Regions from separate parts of the Pseudoalteromonas sp. MMG005 genome, predicted to be linked through region 1. Evidence: predicted binding sites of a transcription regulator. Region 1 holds the regulator's gene; the other holds the start of a gene.
The links. Region 1 encodes MetJ, which represses methionine synthesis genes. Its sites were predicted from a motif close to TAGACGTCTAGACGTCTA; they were not measured.
Positions count from the first base shown of each region.

Region 2: metK (methionine adenosyltransferase) is a predicted target of MetJ. The motif match lies at 1,850-1,867, and genes of this name have one in related genera.

Region 1 is NZ_JAGJEK010000001.1:407,413-410,843, reverse strand. It holds gene rpsC (30S ribosomal protein S3) at 1-237, shown strand, start outside; gene rplP (50S ribosomal protein L16) at 251-664, shown strand; gene rpmC (50S ribosomal protein L29) at 664-855, shown strand; gene rpsQ (30S ribosomal protein S17) at 855-1,112, shown strand; gene metJ (met regulon transcriptional regulator MetJ) at 1,576-1,896, opposite strand; gene metB (cystathionine gamma-synthase) at 2,193-3,416, shown strand; gene metL (bifunctional aspartate kinase/homoserine dehydrogenase II) at 3,421-3,431, shown strand, end outside.
Region 2 is NZ_JAGJEK010000002.1:176,923-180,353, forward strand. It holds gene J8M01_RS02865 (AraC family transcriptional regulator ligand-binding domain-containing protein) at 1-539, shown strand, start outside; gene metK (methionine adenosyltransferase) at 592-1,743, opposite strand; gene tkt (transketolase) at 2,011-3,431, shown strand, end outside.

The DNA of each region.
Region 1 (3,431 bases):
CGTCTAGGCGGCGCTGAAATCGCACGTTCTGAATGGTATCGTGAAGGTCGTGTACCTCTACATACTCTACGTGCTGATATCGACTACGCAACTTCTGAAGCTTTAACCACTTACGGCATCATCGGTGTTAAAGTTTGGATCTTCAAAGGCGAAGTAATTGGTGGTTTACCACTAGTTCAAGAGCAAGAGAAGCCAGCTAAACGTGCACCGAAGAAAGCCAAAAAAAGTGCTAAGTAAGGGGTAGCGATTAATGTTACAGCCAAAACGTACAAAATTCCGTAAAATGCATAAAGGTCGCAACCGCGGTCTTGCTACAAGCGGAAACAAAGTAAGCTTCGGTTCTTTCGGTTTGAAAGCAACTGGCCGTGGTCGTATGACTGCACGTCAAATTGAAGCAGCTCGTCGTGCTATGACACGTCACGTAAAGCGTCAAGGTAAAATCTGGATCCGTGTGTTCCCAGACAAGCCAATCACAAACAAACCGCTTGAAGTTCGTATGGGTAAAGGTAAAGGCTCTGTTGAGTACTGGGTTGCAGAAATCCAGCCAGGCAAAGTACTTTATGAGATGGAAGGTGTGCCAGAAGAGCTTGCTCGTGAAGCATTCAACCTTGCAGCTCGTAAATTACCTTTCAAAACAACATTTGTAACTCGGACGGTAATGTGATGAAAGCTAGCGAACTTAAAGACAAAAGCGTTGAAGAGCTTAATGCTGAACTTCTTGAGCTTCTTCGTGAGCAGTTTAACCTGCGCATGCAAACAAGCACTGGTCAGCTAGCTCAGACTCACGAGTTAAGAAAAGTACGTCGCAGTATTGCGCGTGTTAAAACGGTTATCAACCAGAAGGCAGGTGCATAATGACTGATAAAATCCGTACTCTTCAAGGTCGTGTGATCAGCGATAAGATGGAAAAGTCTATTGTTGTAGGTATCGAACGTCAGGTTAAGCACCCGATCTACGGTAAATACATCAAGCGTACAACTAAGTTGCACGTACATGACGAGAGCAATACAGCTAAAGCAGGCGACACAGTTACTATTCGTGAATGTGCTCCTATCTCTAAGAATAAATCTTGGACTTTAGTAGACGTTATTGCACGTCCTAAGCAAGCTTAATTTTAGTTTTAAACTAATTTAAGATTTGTCTTTGAAAGCCCCGGCCTTTGGCTGGGGCTTTTGTTTTTGTAGGCCCGTATAAATTCATCTATATTTTTACTAACCTCAGCATGCTGATATTGCTTAGCAATAGCCATTTCATTGTACTATTTCACGATACCCGCACAGTCGTTTATATCACTTCTATTTTACTCTGCTATGTATAGACTTGCGCTGTTATACGAATTACAGAGCGCGTTTTAGGCAACGTGCTTTTGCCATATGTGGTCGATGAAGATAGGTTTTCTGATGTAAAGTGATGTGTAATAACAAGTGTATTGAATTAATAAGCGTATATTGTAATTAAGAATGAGGTTAATGGGTTTAATTACTGCGGCGATACGGTTATTTCGGGTAGTAAGTTAAAGGATATCATCGGGTATAAAAACAAGAATAGGAAGCCCACGACGGGGCTTCATATTGACTATTCTTCATCAATGATAGGCACTTCTAACCCCATAGACTCCATAATTTGACGCACTTCTTCAGGTACTTTTTCTGGATTATCTTTTCGTAAATCTTCATCGTTTGGCAAAGGTTGCCCAGTAAATGCATGTAAAAATGCTTCACACAGTAGCTCGCTATTGGTTGCATGACGTAAATTATTAACTTGTCGGCGAGTACGCTCGTCAGTTAACACTTTCAATACATTCAACGGGATTGATACAGTGATCTTTTTTACTTGTTCAGACTTTTTACCGTGTTCTGCATACGGGTGAACATATTCACCATTCCATTTAGCCATAATGTTGTTGTTGCCTTTATTGTGTAGTGCCTATCCGACGGAACTATGTACTTACTGGTTGTCATTATATGACATTGTTTGTGATGGTCTAGGCAAAAGCCCCTTTACTTGCCATAGTAAGTGCTTCGTTCGATCGTATTCGCGATCATTTTTTTGAAGTGGCGAAATTTTATCGGTTTAAATAAGATAGTCAAATACTAAGTAAATAGCCATTTAGCAGTATAAATGTTTTGACTTCTAGTATTTATTAATCTAACCTTTTAGACGTCTAAACATCCAACTATCTAGGTGATGATATGAGTGAACGTAATAAATCAACCATCGCAGTACGCCATGGCATAGAAGCAGACAAGCACCATGGTGCGGTCGTACCGCCGTTATACCTATCAACTACGTACTCATTTGCAGATTTTGATACCAAACGAGATTATGATTATGGTCGCAGTGGTAACCCTAATCGAGATATTTTAGCTGAAACATTAGCTCAGCTAGAAGGCGGAGAAAGAGGCATTATTACCGCAACGGGTATGTCTGCTGTTCACTTAGTGACGCAACTATTAAATAGCGATGATACGTTGGTGATCCCCCATGACTGTTATGGCGGCAGTTATCGTTTATTCACATCATTGCAAAAGCGTGGCTTATTAAACCTTGTAGTACTTGATTTAACACAGTCTGAAAGCTATCAGCAAATTTTAGATATAAAGCCAAAAGTGGTATGGATTGAGACACCGAGCAACCCTATTCTTCGCCTGACAGACATAGAAGCTGTGGTGAAAACCGCTAAGCAAGCAGGTGCACTAGTTGCTGCAGATAACACTTTTTTGTCACCGGCATTACAAAACCCCATTAAGTTTGGTGTAGACATTGTGGTTCACTCAACCACTAAATATATTAATGGTCATTCAGACGTGGTCGGTGGTGCCGTGATCGCACGTACTGCGGAACTGGGTGAGGAGCTAGCATGGTGGGCAAATAACATTGGCATTACGGGCGCGCCCTTTGATAGCTATTTAACGCTTCGTGGCTTACGAACGCTGAATGTACGTTTAAAGCAGCATCAAGAAAATGCCTTGGCGATTGCCAAATACTTAGAGCAATCGGACTATGTGAGTCAAGTGTATTACCCTGGTTTAGAATCTCATCCACAACATGAATTGGCCAAAAAGCAGCAAGCTGGCTTCGGTGGCATGGTGAGCTTTGACATAAAAGGCGGGTTAAATGACTCTGCTGCATTCTTGACCTCTTTAAAAGAGTTTTCATTGGCGGAATCACTGGGTGGTGTAGAGAGCTTAATTTGTCATCCTGCGACCATGACGCATGCGGGTATGGATGCGACAGCTCGTCTTGAAGCGGGCGTAGGAGATACGCTGATTCGAATTTCTGTGGGTATTGAAGAACTAGATGACTTGGTGGCTGATCTAGAGCAAGCGTTTAAACGCACTACACCAGGTCAAAGCACAGGATCTGATGAGGCAAAAACTTTTAAATTAACACCGGCTCATACGGTTTTGTGGTAGAAAAATGACAAGAGT
Region 2 (3,431 bases), on a different contig from region 1:
CCTTAACACCGAGTGAAATGCATTTTAGTGATGCGTTTACGCATGAACAGCTACGTTTGATGGAAGTGTGGTTTAATTGTCCAGTTAAAGATAAGCAAACATCGAATAGAATTGAATTCCCAGTTTCATTGTTAGCTGTGAAATTAATCACCCGTAATGAGGTAATTCAAGCTCATTTATTAATATCGATAAACGAGCTTGCTAGTGGCTCTGCTGGTGAGCATCAATGGCTCTCTCAACTACAACTTGTTTTACATAGTTGTGATTTACATACTCTCACGTTAAGCGTATTAGCCCAGCACTTGAACGTGTCGACACGGACTTTACAACGAAAACTAACAGCACAAAAACTGAGTTTTAGCCAACTAAAAGATAAAGAACGGTTACGGCGGTTTGGGCAATTTGGGTATGTTATGCGAAAACAGGAATTAAGTGATTTGTTGGGTTATAAAGAGCAGGCGTCATTAAATCGAGCGGTGCGGCGTTGGTATGGGATGTCGCCAAGTGCATACTTAAATGAGACTAAAAATCAGCTATAAAAAACGCGGTGTATGGTACACCGCGTTTTTCAGTAGTATATTTCGGGCTAGATTATAACCCAGCGGCAGCTCGCAGAGCATTTGCTTTGTCAGTTGCTTCCCATGGGAACTCTTCACGACCAAAGTGGCCATATGCCGCTGTTGGTTGATAAATAGGGCGTTCAAGGTCAAGCATCGTTAACAGTCCGTATGGACGCAGATCAAAGTGTTCACGAACAAGTTCAACTAAACGAGATTCTTCGAGTTTACCGGTGCCGAAAGTTTCAATACTGATAGAGGTTGGTTCAGCAACACCAATGGCATAAGAAACTTGCAGCTCACATTTATCAGCCAAACCAGCCGCTACAATGTTTTTAGCAACATAACGAGCGGCATAAGCAGCTGAGCGGTCAACCTTTGATGGGTCTTTACCAGAGAAAGCACCACCACCATGGCGCGCCATACCACCATATGTATCTACGATGATTTTACGGCCAGTTAAACCACAGTCACCCATAGGGCCACCGATCACGAAACGGCCAGTAGGGTTGATGAAAAACTTAGTTGCTTTAGAAATAAGCTCAGCAGGCAATACTGGTTTGATAATTGTTTCCATTACAGCTTCAACTAAATCAGTTTGCGAAACAGTATCACAATGCTGAGTTGAAAGAACAACAGCGTCAATACCAACGGCTTTGCCATTTTCGTATGCGAATGTCACTTGAGACTTTGCATCAGGGCGCAACCAGTTAAGCTCACCGCTTTTACGTACTTGCGCTTGACGTTGTACAAGGCGGTGAGAATAAGTAATTGGGGCGGGCATGAGTACGTCAGTTTCATTACATGCGTAACCGAACATTAGACCTTGGTCACCTGCACCTTGCTCTTCAGCTCGAGCACGGTCTACACCTTGGTTGATGTCAGGAGACTGTTTACCAATTGTGTTTAAGATGGCACATGAATCAGCGTCAAACCCCATATCTGAATGAGTATAACCAATATCACGAACGGTCTTACGTGTAAGTTCTTCAATGTCTACCCATGCGCTAGTAGTGACTTCACCACCAACCATGACCATACCGGTTTTGACGTAAGTCTCACACGCCACACGTGCTTTTGGGTCTTGTTCAAGAATTGCATCAAGTACCGCATCGGAAATTTGATCGGCGATTTTATCCGGATGGCCTTCAGACACAGACTCAGAAGTAAATAAATGTTTTGCCATTGTATGTATGCTCACAAATATGCGCTTCACAAACAACAGGGATAGCGCAGGAAATAAAAATGTATACTCACTATTCTAACCAAAACAAGCAGCTCTGCATAGTTTTTTTACGCCTAGACGTCTAAATAGCTTCTCTAAAAAGAATGTGAATATAAAATTCATCTTGTACCTGTTTTTTCTAAGAAATGTCGTTGCAGTCAACCATTGAAATGAGTAAGAATGGGGTACTTAACAATTATACCCGCGAATTTTAAGGTAGGAGAATTCATGCCATCTCGCAAAGAACTAGCAAATGCAATCCGCGCCCTGTCAATGGACGCAGTTCAACAGGCCAAATCTGGTCACCCCGGTGCCCCTATGGGTATGGCGGATATCGCCGAGGTACTTTGGCGCGATTATTTAAAACATAATCCAAACAACCCTGAATGGGCTGATCGTGACCGTTTTGTATTGTCAAATGGTCATGGTTCAATGCTCATTTATTCTTTGCTACATTTAAGTGGTTATGATCTATCAATTGATGACTTAAAGAATTTCCGTCAGATGCATTCGAAAACACCGGGTCACCCAGAGTATGGTTATGCGCCAGGTATTGAAACAACGACGGGGCCATTAGGCCAAGGTATTACTAATGCTGTAGGTATGGCGATTGCCGAGAAGTCATTGGCAGCACAGTTTAACCGTGATGAACACGATATTGTTAACCACTTCACTTACGCATTTTTAGGTGATGGCTGCTTGATGGAAGGTATTTCACATGAAGCTTGTTCACTTGCTGGTACGTTAGGGCTGGGTAAACTTGTCGCTTTTTGGGATGACAATGGCATCTCAATTGATGGGGAAGTGGAAGGCTGGTTCAGTGATGACACTCCTAAACGCTTTGAAGCCTATGGCTGGCATGTTATTGCTGATGTTGATGGGCATGATAGTGATGCCATTAAAGCCGCAATCGACGCTGCGCGAGCTGAAACAGGTAAACCAACATTAATTTGTTGTAAAACGATTATTGGTTACGGCTCACCAAACAAATCAGGCAGCCATGACTGTCACGGTGCTCCACTTGGTGACGAAGAAATCAAAGCGGCACGTGAGTTTCTTGGTTGGCAACATGGTGCATTTGAAGTACCTGATGATGTATATGCAAAATGGGATGCATCTGCACGCGGTCAGCAAGCCCAGAGCCATTGGCTGATTAAATTTACTGAGTATCAAATTGAATACCCAGAATTAGCGGCGGAATTTGAACGTAGAATGAAAGGTGAGTTGCCGCAAAGTTGGACTGAACAGTCAGAAGCTTATATTGCACAACTTCAAGCGAACCCTGCAAACCCAGCAACTCGTAAAGCATCGCAAAATGCGTTAAATACTTATGGTCCTTTGTTACCAGAGTTTATGGGTGGCTCAGCAGATTTAGCCGGATCAAACTTAACAATTTGGGATGGCTCAAAAGGATTGACTGCTGAGGACGCTTCAGGTAATTACATTTATTATGGCGTACGTGAGTTTGGGATGTCGGCTATTATGAATGGTATCGTGCTTCATAAAGGTTTTATTCCATACGGTGCTACGTTCTTAATGTTTATGGAGTATGCACGCAATGCTGTTCGTATGGCTGCACTCATGAAGCAACCGAGTATTTTTGTTTATACGCATGATTCGATTGGTCTTGGTGAAGATGGGCCGACGCA